Regions from separate parts of the Vreelandella profundi genome, predicted to be linked through region 1. Evidence: predicted binding sites of a transcription regulator. Region 1 holds the regulator's gene; each other region holds the start of a gene.
The links. The regulator PhoB, encoded in region 1, activates phosphate uptake and scavenging genes when phosphate is short. The targets are predictions, from matches to a motif close to TGTCATANNNNTGTCANA.
Positions count from the first base shown of each region.

Region 2: phnC (phosphonate ABC transporter ATP-binding protein) is a predicted target of PhoB. The motif match lies at 1,829-1,846, and genes of this name have one in related genera.
Region 3: KUO20_RS10690 (DUF6482 family protein) is a predicted target of PhoB. The motif match lies at 1,650-1,667, and genes of this name have one in related genera.

Region 1 covers NZ_CP077941.1:3,544,849-3,549,493, forward strand. The annotation lists gene KUO20_RS16260 (hypothetical protein) at 21-332, opposite strand; gene phoR (phosphate regulon sensor histidine kinase PhoR) at 636-1,928, opposite strand; gene phoB (phosphate regulon transcriptional regulator PhoB) at 1,931-2,620, opposite strand; gene ubiA (4-hydroxybenzoate octaprenyltransferase) at 2,732-3,622, opposite strand; gene KUO20_RS16280 (chorismate--pyruvate lyase family protein) at 3,658-4,149, opposite strand; gene KUO20_RS16285 (NAD(P)/FAD-dependent oxidoreductase) at 4,332-4,645, shown strand, end outside.
Region 2 covers NZ_CP077941.1:3,300,102-3,304,746, reverse strand. The annotation lists gene KUO20_RS15135 (AbgT family transporter) at 1-425, opposite strand, end outside; gene KUO20_RS15130 (M20 metallopeptidase family protein) at 485-1,654, opposite strand; gene phnC (phosphonate ABC transporter ATP-binding protein) at 2,015-2,872, shown strand; gene phnD (phosphonate ABC transporter substrate-binding protein) at 2,921-3,961, shown strand; gene phnE (phosphonate ABC transporter, permease protein PhnE) at 4,061-4,645, shown strand, end outside.
Region 3 covers NZ_CP077941.1:2,319,407-2,324,051, forward strand. The annotation lists gene hemH (ferrochelatase) at 1-659, opposite strand, end outside; gene KUO20_RS10685 (thiol-disulfide oxidoreductase DCC family protein) at 855-1,253, shown strand; gene KUO20_RS10690 (DUF6482 family protein) at 1,272-1,574, opposite strand; gene KUO20_RS10695 (hypothetical protein) at 1,751-2,044, opposite strand; gene dnaB (replicative DNA helicase) at 2,077-3,465, opposite strand; gene rplI (50S ribosomal protein L9) at 3,668-4,114, opposite strand; gene KUO20_RS10710 (hypothetical protein) at 4,130-4,645, opposite strand, start outside.

The DNA of each region.
Region 1 (4,645 bases):
ACTATTTTTCAGAACTACAGTTACATACCGCTATTTTCTTCTGGTAACTCTTCTGTGCTTTCAAAATTAGCATCATCTGAGTTACTGGTAGACTCGGGCTCCATGTTGCTGGCGCCATCGCCTTCATCGTGCGTCAAATCGTGCTGGCCACGCTCACTAGCGGTATCCGTGTGGTTACCTTTCGGCTCCATCGCCTCATCATCCGCAGTAATGCCTTTATTCTGATCAATTGCCGTGCTTTGCTCAGATTCTGCGAACGCGAGTGGGCTAGCCATCAAGCCAAACGTTAAACCTAAAATGCCAGCTTTCTTGAGTAATTCCTTGGACATCATATTCCACCTCCGATCGCTGTTTAAACCGCTTAATTAAGAAAGAAAGGCTAATGTCAGCCAGCAATTCCTGCGGTCATCTCTCTTACTTATTTATAAATGTTGCAGCGGGCATGCCAAAAGCTGTCACTATTAATTAATTTTTAATAAAATCAATAATTTAATAAAAAATAAACCATAAAATAAATCTTAGTTAACGATTAAGCATGCCCAGAGAGTGTGTAAAAATGGCACATGAGCAAAGTTTTACCAATCTTGTATGCCAATATTGCACACTTCTACAGAGATTGTGCATAGCATCTACTTTCAGGGTGGGCTAAGGCGCGAAGCGGGGAATTTGCAGCGGAATAAGGCACCCTTACCCGGGTGAGATTCAATCAGAAGCTGCGCATCATGGCGCAGCAGCACGTGCTTGACAATGGCCAAGCCCAAACCTGTACCGCCCGTTGTCGTACTGCGCCCTTTATCAACGCGGTAGAAGCGTTCGGTCAGCCGAGGAATGTGCACCGGATCAATGCCCTCACCGTTGTCCTCAACCTCAATGCAAGCGCCGCCCGCTTGGCTATCTTGCCAGCGCAACGTGATGTGGCTCCCAGGCGGCGTATAGCGAACAGCGTTAAAAGCGAGATTAGAAATCGCGCTGCGCATTTCCTGCTCACTTCCGAGCAGGCGTGCATTGCTCTCAAGTGCAATGAGAATGGTATGCCGCTGACCCGATAGCGCTAGCGCATCATCACAAACGCTCTGCAGCAACGGCCCCAGCGACAAGGGCTGATGGTCCTTGCCACTTTGGTCAATTTCTAACCGGGACAGCAGCAATAGATCATTGACCAGATTCTGCATGCGCTGCGTCTGCTCCTGCATTTGGTAAATACCTTTACCCAAGCGCGGAGGTAGCTGCTCGGCAAGATCGCCATAGGTTTCTAAATAGCCGGAAAGAACGGTTAGCGGCGTACGCAGCTCGTGAGACACATTGGCCACAAAATCACGGCGCATCTGCTCCAAGCGATGCAGGCGCGTAATGTCTCTCGCCATCACTAGCCGCTCATCGTCGCCGTACAGGGTAATTTGGTACTGCAGAATGCATCGCTCATCAATGGGAGATGTCAGCGTTAGCGGTTCACTATAGTGACGGGCGTTGAAGTAGCTTATAAAGCCTGGATCGCGGAGTAAATTGGTAATGTGCTGACCACGGTCATGGGCCGTTTGCAGGCCTAGCATCGTGGTTGCGGCGCTGTTCCACCACTCTAGATCGCCATGGCGGTCGAGCATAACGACGCTGTCGCGCATCGCTTCTGACGACTCTTGAATACGCGCCAAGGTGGCACGCAGTCGACTTTGGGTAATACGCTGACTTTTTTGATAGCGGTATAAACGATCAAACAGTTCGCCCCATAGCCCCTTAGCAGCAGGCGGTTCATCATGGGGTTGCAGGGTTAGCCATCGATACAGCGCGCGCAGCTGCCGCAAGTGATAAAACAGGTACACTGCCAGTCCAGACGCCAGCCCAAGCCCTGCTTCATCCAATAGCCAGCCAATGCCTGTGCCCAGCGTGGCTAGCCAGGCCAGTTGCCACAGTTCACGGCTCCATAGACGCACATTTATACCCGTGAAGAGAAACGGTAACCGGTGCCCCGAACCGTTTGAATCAGATTTTGATGTGTTTCGCCCAGCGCTTTGCGCAACCGACGAATATGTACATCTACCGTGCGTTCTTCAACATACACGTTGCCACCCCACACTTGATCAAGCAGCTGGCTACGCGTGTAAGCGCGCTCCTGGTGCGTCATAAAGAACTGCAGCAGGCGATATTCCGTTGGGCCCATCTCAAGCGCCTTCCCATCGGTGCTGACGCGATGGCTCACCGGATCAAGCAGCAGTCCATTAACCTCGACGGGATCTTCAACACCGCGTGGCGTTGCGCGACGCAAAACGGCTTTAAGCCGCGCCACCAGCTCGCGAGGCGAAAAAGGCTTGGTGATATAGTCATCGGCGCCAGCTTCAAGCCCCTGAATCTTATTATCCTCTTCGCCTTTAGCGGTCAGCATAATAATAGGGATCTCAGCGGTGGCTTCTTCGCGCTTTAAGCGCCTAGCAAGCTCAATACCGCTGGTGCCAGGCATCATCCAATCAAGCAGCAGTAAATCAGGCTGGTGGTCGACGATCAAAGCATGAGCATCCTGAGCGTTATCCGCTTCGAGCACGCGATAGTCAGCCATTTCCAGCGCTACCGCAATCATCTCGCGGATCGGCGCCTCATCATCGACAATCAAAACGGTCTTGGCAGTCATACCAGAGCCTCAAGGTGTGCAAAGAGAGCTAGTTCAAATAAAAACAGCTCAATGACATATCGATGACGATAACACCATGACTTGATGACAGTTACATGACAGCGGCGGTTATTAGCCCGCCACAGGCCACCAACTTAACGCAATACCGGCGAAAATAAACAAACCTGACCAAAAATTATTGAGGAACGCCTGAAAGCACGCATCCCGGGCGCGGTGAAAAATTAACCGCTGCTGATGCAGAAAAGTGGCCGCCATTCCCACAAGACCTAACCAGAAAAAGCCGCCTAGACCCACTCGCCACCCCACCCACGCTAATAGCAGTAACGTCACCACCTGTAGCAAAGCAATAATGACGCGGTCCGCATTACCAAACAGCACGGCTGTCGATTTAATGCCGATTTTTAAATCATCGTCGCGGTCCACCATGGCGTACTGGGTGTCATACGCCACCGTCCAAACCACATTGGCAAAGAACAATAACCACGCCTCCAGCGGGACATAGCCGAGCACAGCGCCAAACGCCATGGGGATTGCCCAAGCAAAGGCGGCGCCCAGCACCACCTGAGGAAGGTGGGTGTAGCGCTTCATAAACGGATAAATAATCGCTAACAGCACGCCACCCAGCGAGAGCATCACCGTGAACCAATTGGTCAGCAGCACCAAAATGAAGGAAACGGCTATAAGCGCGATAAACAGCAGCTGGGCCTCGGTTTCGCTAATACGACCGGTGGCTAGAGGACGATTTTTAGTGCGCTTTACATGCCCATCAAAATGACGGTCGGCATAGTCATTCACCACACACCCCGCGGCACGCATGGCGTAAACGCCGGCAACAAAAATAAGCAGCACGTTTCGCCCCGGCACGCCCTGCGCGGCAATCCATAGCGCCCAAAGGGCTGGCCACATTAATAGCCACGTACCGATGGGCCGATCTAAGCGCATCAGTTGTAAAAAGTCTGCCACGCGAGCCAATCCCTTCGGCCGCAACAGTGAACGATCCATGCTTACCTCACGAAAAAGAAAACGCAGCCGTTAGCCTAGCGCGAAGGCAGATCAAGATCATCCGCCATCGCCAGCAAAAAATACTCTTGTACTAATAGCGACAGCCCGCCATGCGTAAAGACAGAGCGGCGACCCCAGGTACCGTCCTGCTCGATCCCATTTAGGCTAGCAAATGGCGGGCGTTGTGTTGTCGCCTCTAATGGCCCACGCACTAAATCTGGCTGCCGAAATAACCAGCTGCCTAACGAACGCTCGCCCAAACTGTCTAAACGCTGGCCTTTTAGCTGCGTCAACGGCGCTACTGAGCGCGCGACCACCCACGGCGTTTCATCTAAACACAGCGCTACTTCGCGCAGCCATGCATAGCGTTTAGGGCCAATGCCCAGCGCCTGTGCCTCATCGGGCAGCGGCCATCCCACACCTTGGCGCAGTAAACGCACCCGAAAAGACTTGCCGCCGCCTGCCGCTTTTAAACGAGCGGTTAACGAATCGGTGGAGGCTACCCACTGCCACCATGGAGAGCTCATTGCGGGGCGCGCCGCATGGACGGGTCGCCAGCGTGGAAAAAGATACGTTTGCCGGCCAGCGGATGGTGTCACCGAGTTCTCCAGGGCAATAATGGGAGCAGCTAGTGTAACATGGCGCTCTAACAGGCTTTTATTTCAGCAGCTCTTTCAGTAACTCTTTTAGCGACCTTTTGGATGTCTGCATGCCCGCACCGCATACACAGCTAACGTCAACGACGCCACTATCTTCTCGCGCTGCGCTGGTGATTATTGGCACGGGAATGGCAGGCATAGGTCTTGCTCGTGCATTGCGACGGCTGGGCGACACACGCTCCATCACACTGGTCAGCGCTGACAGCGGCGACGATTACAGCAAGCCCCTGCTTTCTACCGGCTTTAGCAAAGGATTAGCGCCCGAGAAATTAGCTCAGCGAAACGCCGCAGAGCTTGGCGAAGAGCTAAATGCCCGAATAGTTACCCACACCCCGGTCAGCGCACTGGATGTGGATAACCAGGC
Region 2 (4,645 bases), 240 kb from region 1:
GCCGCCAGGGGGATCAGAATAAGATAGTTAGCATCGGATGCAATGCTGCCACAAATGCCCGCCAGAAATACGCAGAAGGTAAGCAGAGAAGGCGGTGCTTTGGCCACACTAGCCTGCATCAGGGTCGACATTAGGCCTACTTTATCCGCAAGGCCGATGCCGAACATGACTACCAGAATAAGTCCCAGCGGAGGGAAGTTTACAAAGTTACTGACCACGCTGGTCAGCATGAACTCGATTCCATCTGCAGAAAGCAGATTGCGAACGGCAACATTGTCGCCCGTTTGTGGATTGATGGCAGAAACACCAAACATCGCGAGAATGGCGGAGATAATCACCACAATGGCGGCCAGAATGGCAAACAGAATAAACGGATGTGGGAGTTTATTGCCCACCCGCTCAATAGAGGAAAGTACGCCTTGCATCGTTTTAGCCCTTATTGTTAAACGTTATTTTTTAATCTTAATGGATTGAAGGGAGGCCACTAACGCTGGGATAAAACGCTTTTTGCCAGGGCCACGAACATGCCGCCAGCGACCGGTAATATGTGATCATTGAAGTCATACTTTTCGTTGTGTAGATAAGCGCTGTCGCCGTTACCGACAAAGAAAAAGCAGCCGGGCACTTCCTGTAGATAAAATGCAAAGTCCTCTGCGCCCATGGTAGGCATGTAATCTAGCTGCTGAATATCGTCACTAACCGCATGCTCAGCGGCTATTGCCAGGACTCTTTCTGACCATTCTGGGTCGTTAACCAGCGGCGGAATTTGATGAAGATGCTCAATCTGGAAATGCGCACCGTGGGCTGCACATACACCCTGTATTACCTGCTCTAATTTGCCGGTCAGCGCCTCACGGGAAGAAGGGCGGTCACTGCGAATATTGATCAGCAGTTCAGCATGGCCGGGAATGACATTGGCGGCATCACCAGCGTGGAAAGACGCTACCGTAATCACGCCAGCTTCGAGCGGAGACTTATGGCGAGCCACCAATCCCTGTAACTGCTGTACCAGTGATGCGCCTACGTAAATAGGATCAACCGCCAAGTGTGGCATGGCGGCATGGCCGGAAACGCCCTTAATAATGACTTTGTAAGTGTCGTTACCGCCCATTGCCGAACCAGATTTGACGAATAGCTGGCCCGCTGGAAAACCAGGGCGATTATGGTAGCCAAACACGGCGGATACCTTGGGATTTTCCAGCACGCCTGCCTTGACCATTAAGTCTGCACCGTTACCGCCTTCCTCTCCTGGCTGGAACAGCAGCTTTATATAGCCGCATAGCTCATCGCGCATCGCCATAATGGCTTCGGCGGCAAGCAGTAGCGTGGCGGTGTGCCCGTCGTGGCCGCAGGCATGCATTAGACCGTCCCGCTGGGAGCAGTGATCAAAAGCGTTAGCTTCAAGAATAGGAAGAGCATCCATATCGGCTCGGAAAGCAATCACAGGGCCGTCTCGCCCAGTGTCCAGCTCAGCCATCACACCCGTGATAGCAATGCCCTCGGTGACCTTGTAACCAAGCGCACGAAGTTGTTTTGCAACGATCGTCGCGGTGTCGGTTTCCTGGAATTTAAGCTCAGGGTTTTGATGAAGTCTATGCCGCAGCGCGGTGGCATCTTGCAGCTGTTTTTCTGAGAAAACGTGTTTTGAAAGCATTGCCTGTTCCTGCCGTTATTAGCGTCATTATTTTAGAGGCTATAAGCTAAGCGACTTAGCGGGCAGGAAGTAGGGGCTAGCGTGACAAGTTTGTTGCTTTTTGAGCAACGGTTTAGCCACCTTCAACCTTTCCGTCGTCAGGATAGAAAACATAAAAAAATAAAATGACTGACTGATGGCAGATGAATGACAAAAACATTTCAATCGGAGCCAAGTAGTTGATATGTCGCTATGGGATCGCGGATGTTCACTCTGAAAAGGCCATACGGCTGCGAAAATTATCATCAAACTGACATTGTCTAGACAACTGACAGTCATCTTGCTCGCCCAGAATGACGCCATCCCCAGAGGAGAAGCGTCATGTCTATTTCTACTATTCACGTTGAAGGTTTAAACAAATCGTTCGGGCACCGCCAGGTGCTCGACGACGTTAGCTTTCGCGTTTCACCGGGCGAAATGGTTGCGTTGATTGGTCCATCCGGTTCGGGTAAGTCCACGCTATTGCGCCACCTGGTCGGCCTTACCTGCAGCAATCGGGCGCAGGGCGGGCGCGTCTCGTTGATGGATCGCGAAGTGCAGGCCAGTGGCCGCCTACGCCGTGCCGCTCGCATTGAGCGATGCCGCACCGGTTATATCTTCCAGCAGTTCAATTTGGTTGGCCGCCTAAGTGTGATGACCAACGTGCTGATCGGGCGGCTGGGAAGCATGTCTCGCTTGCGCGCCCTGTTGGGGCGATTCACCGCTGAGGAGCGCCAGCGCGCACGGGCCTGTCTGGCCCGCGTTGGCTTGGAAGATATAGTGGACCAGCGGGCCAACACGCTTTCCGGTGGACAGATGCAGCGAGTTGCGATTGCACGGGTGTTGATGCAAGACGCCGATTTGATCCTGGCCGATGAGCCGATTGCATCGCTTGACCCGCGCAGTGCTCGTGAAGTGATGGAAATTCTTAGCCGTATTCACGCTGAAGATGGCCGCACGGTCGTCGTCACTCTGCATCAAGTCGATATTGCGCGCCGCTACTGCCATCGCGCGATCGCGCTTAAGGATGGTCGCCTGTATTTCGATGGTCCCATTGGTGAACTCACCGACTCACGTCTGCAGGCCCTTTATGAAAATGCCGGTCTAGATGAACTTCGCGCTGGCGAAGCTTTAAGTGGAGAAGCGTTGCCCACTCATCGTCGAGGCGGGACTCCGCCAGCAGCGCCTGCGTTTGTTTAATGCCAGCGACCCCGTAGCAGATAACCCTATTACCTTGGAGAAGCACCCATGATCCTGGCCTCTGTTCGTCGTTTTACCTTGCCGTTAATCGCTGGATTTGGCCTTGTCGCCAGCGCCCAGCTTGCCGCTGCTGACACGCTCAAATTTGGCATTATTTCCACTGAGTCAAGCCAGAATCAGCAGCCGTTGTGGCAGCCGTTCCTGGACGACATGTCGGCAAGTCTTGGCATGGAGGTAGAGCCGTTTTTTGCCACCGATTACGCGGCGGTCATCCAGGCAATGCGGTTCGATCAAATTGACTTGGCTTGGTACGGCAATAAGTCGGCCATGGAAGCCGTAGACCGTGCTGGTGGCGAGGTGTTTGCTCAGACGATTCCGGAAAGTGGCCAGCCAGGCTACTGGAGTTTAATGATTGTGCATCAGGACAGCGATCTGCACAGCATCGACGACGTGCTGGCTAACGCCTCAGGTCTCGTGTTTGGTAATGGTGATCCAAATTCCACCTCGGGCTATTTAGTACCGGGTTACTACGTATTTGCTGAAAATGGCATTGATGCCTCCACGGCCTTTAAGCGCACCTTGAACTCCAGCCATGAGACTAACGCGCTTTCGGTGGCCAATCGCCAGGTTGATGTCGCCACCTTCAATAGCGAGGGTATGGAGCGCTTGGAGATCACCGCGCCCGAGAAAGCGGAGCAATTGCGCGTGGTCTGGAAATCGCCGTTGATTCCGTCAGACCCCTTGGTGTGGCGCACCAACCTGCCGGAAGAAACCAAAGAAAACCTGCGTAACTTCTTCTTTAACTATGGTGAAACTGATGCAGAACAGGCCATTTTAACGCCGCTGCAGTGGGATCACTTTGAAGCTTCCAATAACGACGCTCTGTTACCGATTCGCCAGCTTGCACTGTTCAAAAAGCGTGCGGACGTGGCCAATAACGACCGTTTGTCTGACGCCGATCGTGAAGCGCAGATAGCCGAGCTTGATGCTCAGTTGGAAGCCCTCAATGCACGTCTTCAAGCGTTAGAAGGCGCCATGCCTGAAGACGCAGAATCTGAAGATGTCCACGCAGTTGCCTCCGCTGGCTGACATAGCCATCCCGGTTCATACATATACATCACCTCAGTTCATATCTATACACCACCCAAGGCGGGGGAGCGCAGGCTGCTTACCCCGCCCGGAGCAACCATGAACACCCATACGTCTCAACGTCCACTCACAGTGCCTCGGCGGCGTAGCTGGCTCTCGCTAATGGGCTGGTTTGTGTTACTTAGCGTGTTGGTCTGGTCCTGGCAGGGTGCCGAGCTACGCCCCAGCTTACTGGTGACCAATGCGGGCAACATGGCCACTTTGGCAGGTGACTTCTTTCCGCCATCCTTCGGCAACCTTAGCCATTATATCGACCAGATGCTGGTGACCATTCAAATTGCTATTTGGGGCACGCTGCTGGCGATCATTGTGGCGGTGCCTTGCAGCTTGCTTTCTTCTGAAAATTTAGTGCCTTGGTGGGTGTATCAGCCAATGAGAAGGCTGATGGATGCCTGTCGTGCCATCAATGAACTGGTCTTTGCCATGCTGTTTGTAGTGGCCGTGGGCCTTGGTCCCTTTGCCGGCACGTTGGCGCTGTTTGTACACACTACCGGCGTGCTGGCAAAGCTATTTTCCGAGGCCGTAGAAGCCAGTGATGCAGGGCCAATGGAAGGTGTTCGAGTGACCGGCGCAGGGCGGATCGAAGAGATCATCTTTGGGCTGATTCCCCAAGTACTGCCGCTA
Region 3 (4,645 bases), 1.2 Mb from region 1:
TTGGTTGGCCGCGTCGGCAACCCGGCGTAAGCCTCTTGCACAGAGTTAGCCAGCGCCTGAAGGTAAATAGGATGATCAAAATACGCGGGCACCGTGCGAATGTACGGCTGCCACTTCATCTTCATTAACGTGCGAAACGCCTGGTCATTAGCCGATGCTGTCGTTGGCGAACCGTATTGAGGATAAAGCGGAAAAAATACGATTTTTTCACAGCCTTTCTCTTTCAAGCGCGTCAGCACACTTTTAGTTGAAGGATTCCCATAGCGCATACAGAAATCAACTTCAACATCATCACCATAAAGCGCCTTTAAGCGCGCCGTCATTTTCACGGTCTGCGCGCGGGTTATGGTCAGTAGCGGACTTTCATTTTTTTCTTTATTCCAGATACTGCGATACGCCTTGCCCGACGAGAATGGCCGCTTGCTCAAAACAATCAGTTGCAGCAGCGGCTGCCATTTCCAGCGCGCATAGTCGACTACGCGCTGATCAGAGAGAAACTCGTTTAAATAACGACGCACAGACCAATAGTCCGTGGCATCCGGCGTACCCAAATTCGCGAGCACAACACCCACTTTGGCACGCGGTACCGGCGGGTGATCACTGGACGCATGCGCTAAGCGCCCTGCTCCAGGCTGATCTTTGACGACGCTTTCGGTCATTAGATTTACTCCCGAAAATACCTAAGCAATTGAAAAATTGGTAATTAAAAACATAAAAAACGCACAACATTATGGCTTAACTGCCAAGCGGCCCCGTAAATGCTATCACTTATCGGCAAACTGCTGACATAAAGTTATACTATCATCATCAATTGTATAACTATGTTGCAAATAGCCACCGATAGGCGAACCGCTATGAACCGTTTTACGCCGCTGCAGGCCCATCCTCCGGTTACTCTATTTCACGACGGTCACTGCCCCTTCTGCCGCCAAGAAATTGCCTGGCTAGCCAAACATCGCCACCGAGAACACATCACATTAGTGGATATCCAGGCACATCATTTTAACGCGCAAACGCACGGATGCGAATTCACCGCCATGATGGGGCAGCTGCATTTACACGATATTCAGGGAAAATGGTATATCGGCATGGATGCCAGCCGTGCCCTGTATGCGGTATTGGGCTACCGGCGGCTGGTATGGATATCGTGCTTGCCGGGGATACGCGGCTTAATGAACGCGGGTTACCGGTTTTTTGCCCGTCGCCGAATACGAATCGGGCAGTGGTGGGAAAAACGTCAATCTAAAGCTTAGCAAGGTGACTTAAACGCGTTAAAAGACTAGCGGCATACGCGAAGTAAGTGGCTCACTGTAGTGCGTGTCGCGACCAATGACTTCATCGTGAGGCACGTGCTGGACTAAATAGGCACGGTGAATCGCGGCGCGCTTAAGCTCCATATAAACGTCATCTAACGAACGGAACAACATCGGCTTATTGCGCTGCGTTAACATATGGCGCTCGCCTTCAACATCCTCTAACTCAATTTGATAAAAACGACTACCCGAATGGGTAATCACGCGTATTTCGAAGTTGTCGTGGCTGGCGACAAACTGTTTAAGATCTTTCAACTCCATGGTTCACTCCTATTATTGATACATACTAAATAGGGCACAGCATGGCTGTGCCCTATGACATTTAAGTTGCCTGATTATTACATTGTCATGACAATTTTCAGCTTCATGATATTCAACAACTAAGACGGCAGTAGTGCAAGAGAGTTCCTGACCAAAGCGTCAACAAATGCGGTTAATTACTGATATTCAGAGGGATCGATCGCTTTACCCAGTGAATTACGATCAATCCAATTGCCACCTTTCGTTTCTTTATAGCGGAAAACCACTTTATCGCCCACGGTGACGGGAACCTCTCCGTCTTCGGTTTGATAGCTGTATTTCTCGCCCTCCACTACCAGGTGGTAACGATAAAGATCCGGCATACCCAGCCACTCTTTGAAAGGCCCTTCCCGCTCTAGTGACTGTAGCTCACCGCGACCTTCAAGCTTAGGAAGACGCTGCCGATTACCGCGCCGAAATCCACCTGCCATTTGCTACTCCCGTTTTTACATTACACATCAAGTTAATCGCCAAACGAATCGCCGTAGCTATCCGGGGCTAAATCTTCAAAGCGCGTATACTTACCGATAAACGCCATATGCACCGTACCGATAGGCCCGTTACGCTGCTTACCAATAATTAACTCGGCAATCCCTTGGTTGTCGGGATTGTCAGGGTTATAAACTTCATCGCGATAAACAAAAGCGATAACATCAGCATCCTGCTCGATAGCGCCCGACTCACGCAGATCCGACATGATAGGACGCTTGTTAGGACGCTGCTCCAACGAGCGGTTCAGCTGTGAAAGCGCGACCACCGGGCAATTAAATTCTTTCGCTAAGCCTTTCAAAGAGCGCGAAATTTCCGAAATCTCGCCGGTGCGGTTTTCACTGAAGCCGGGGATCTGCATTAGCTGAAGATAATCGATCATGACCAGCGCAATGTTGCCATGCTCACGAACTACTCGACGCATCCTGGAACGCATTTCATTGGGCGACAATGCGGCAGTATCATCGATAAACAGCTGCTTATCTTTGAGCAGATTCACCGCCGAGGTTAAGCGTGGCCAGTCTTCGTCTTCTAATTGACCGGTACGAACACGGGTTTGGTCAATCCGACCCAGCGAAGACAGCATCCTCAGCATCAACGATTCCGCGGGCATCTCCATCGAGAACACCATCACCGGCTTGTCGCTGGCGATGACCGCATGCTCGACCAGGTTCATGGCAAACGTAGTTTTACCCATCGATGGCCGGCCAGCAATAACCACCATATCCGATGGCTGCAGACCCGTGGTCATTTCGTCCAGGTCACGAAAGCCCGTCGAAAGGCCGGTCATCTCACCCTTCAGGTTAAACAACTCGTCAATACGGTCAACGGCTTTGGTAAGCAGCTCACTCATGCCGATAGGGCCGCCCGTTTTGGGGCGTTCCTCAGCAATCTGGAACACTAGCCGCTCGGCTTCATTGAGCAGTTCATCCGCCGGACGCCCTTGAGGCGTAAAGGCGCTGTCAGCAATTTGACTAGCCGCACGGATCAGCTTACGCAGCGTGGCACGCTCACGCACAATGTCGGCATAGGCGCGAATATTGCTGGCAGACGGCGTGTTACGCGCAAGCTCGGCCAGAAAGGCCAGCCCACCCACGGTATCCAGGTGGTCGCGTGCTTCCAGCGCCTCAGAGATCGTCACTACGTCCAGCGGCTGTGCGGACTCGGCTAAGTGGATCATCACGTTGAACACCAACCGATGCTCATAGCGATAAAAATCATCGGCGACCAGACGCTCTGAGACGTTATCCCACGCCTGATTATCCAGCATGAGCCCGCCTAATACCGACTGCTCTGCCTCAAGCGAATGCGGCGGCAGTTTTAGCGCGGCCGTTTCTTTATCAGCAGAAGGCGTGTCCTGCATAGCAAGCTCCTTTAAATACGACAACGTACCCAGTGAAGGTGCTTATCTTAGCCGAGCCCATACCGCGCGACGACCCACATCATCAAGATGTTGCCTTAAAGTACCCGGCGTTCATGCGCTGGATAATTTAGGCAACGTCCAGAAATAACAAAAGGCGCGGGAAAACCCGCGCCTTTTGAAGCGTACGTGTCAGCGCAAAGAATTACTCTGCAACGACGACCACGCGTACAACGGCGTCCACTTCAGCGTGCAAGTGTAGCGCGATGTCGTATTCGCCAGTTTGACGAATCGGGCCATTCGGCATACGTACTTCGCTCTTGGCAACATCGATGCCAGCAGAGGAAATTGCGTCGGCCAGGTCACGTGGACCAATCGAACCAAACAGTTTGCCTTCGTCGCCTGCTTTGGAAACCAAAGACAGTTCGATGTCGTTCAACTGTTCAGCACGCGCTTCAGCTTCTGCTTTACGCTCAGCGGCTTGCGCTTCGAGCTCAGCGCGCTGTACTTCAAACGCTTCGATGTTGTCTTTGGTGGCCGGTACGGCTAAACCGTAAGGCACCAAATAGTTACGACCATAACCAGGCTTAACAGTGACCTTGTCACCCAGGCCGCCCAGCTTACCAATGTTGTCGAGCAGAATGACTTCCATCTCGTAAACCTCTTGTCAGTTGCTGCGGGCAAGGCGTGCGCGAACGTTCGCGAATGTATCAATCAGCCCCAACAGCAGCACAATGAGAATCGTGGGCCAGGTCGTGATTAGCAGCACATAAAATGCGACTAGCCACAGCCCGTTCATCCCCTTTAATCCAATAAACCCGTGCACTAACGCAACGCCAGCTACCAATAGCGGAATCCAGCCAAGCATGGCTAACGCGTGGACACCTAACAGCGAGCCTGCCACCCCAATCACGGCCAAAATGGCCAGCTCTTTAGGGCTCAAGCGCAGTGCGTGAAACTCTTCACGAAAGCCGCCTGGGTTGTACAACCCAGCTTGCCAGCTTCGTGCAAGTGCTAAACACACTATGGCTGCCAACAGCACCACGAGCCCGGTAACTCCCCCCACTACCAGCGCGGCAATGGTTTGAGTGTCGTAGCCTTGGTTGGCAAATTCCGTGAGCATGCGATCCACTTCTTGCGAACCTTCTCGCAGCTGCTCAAGCATTAGCTCTGTACCACCTGG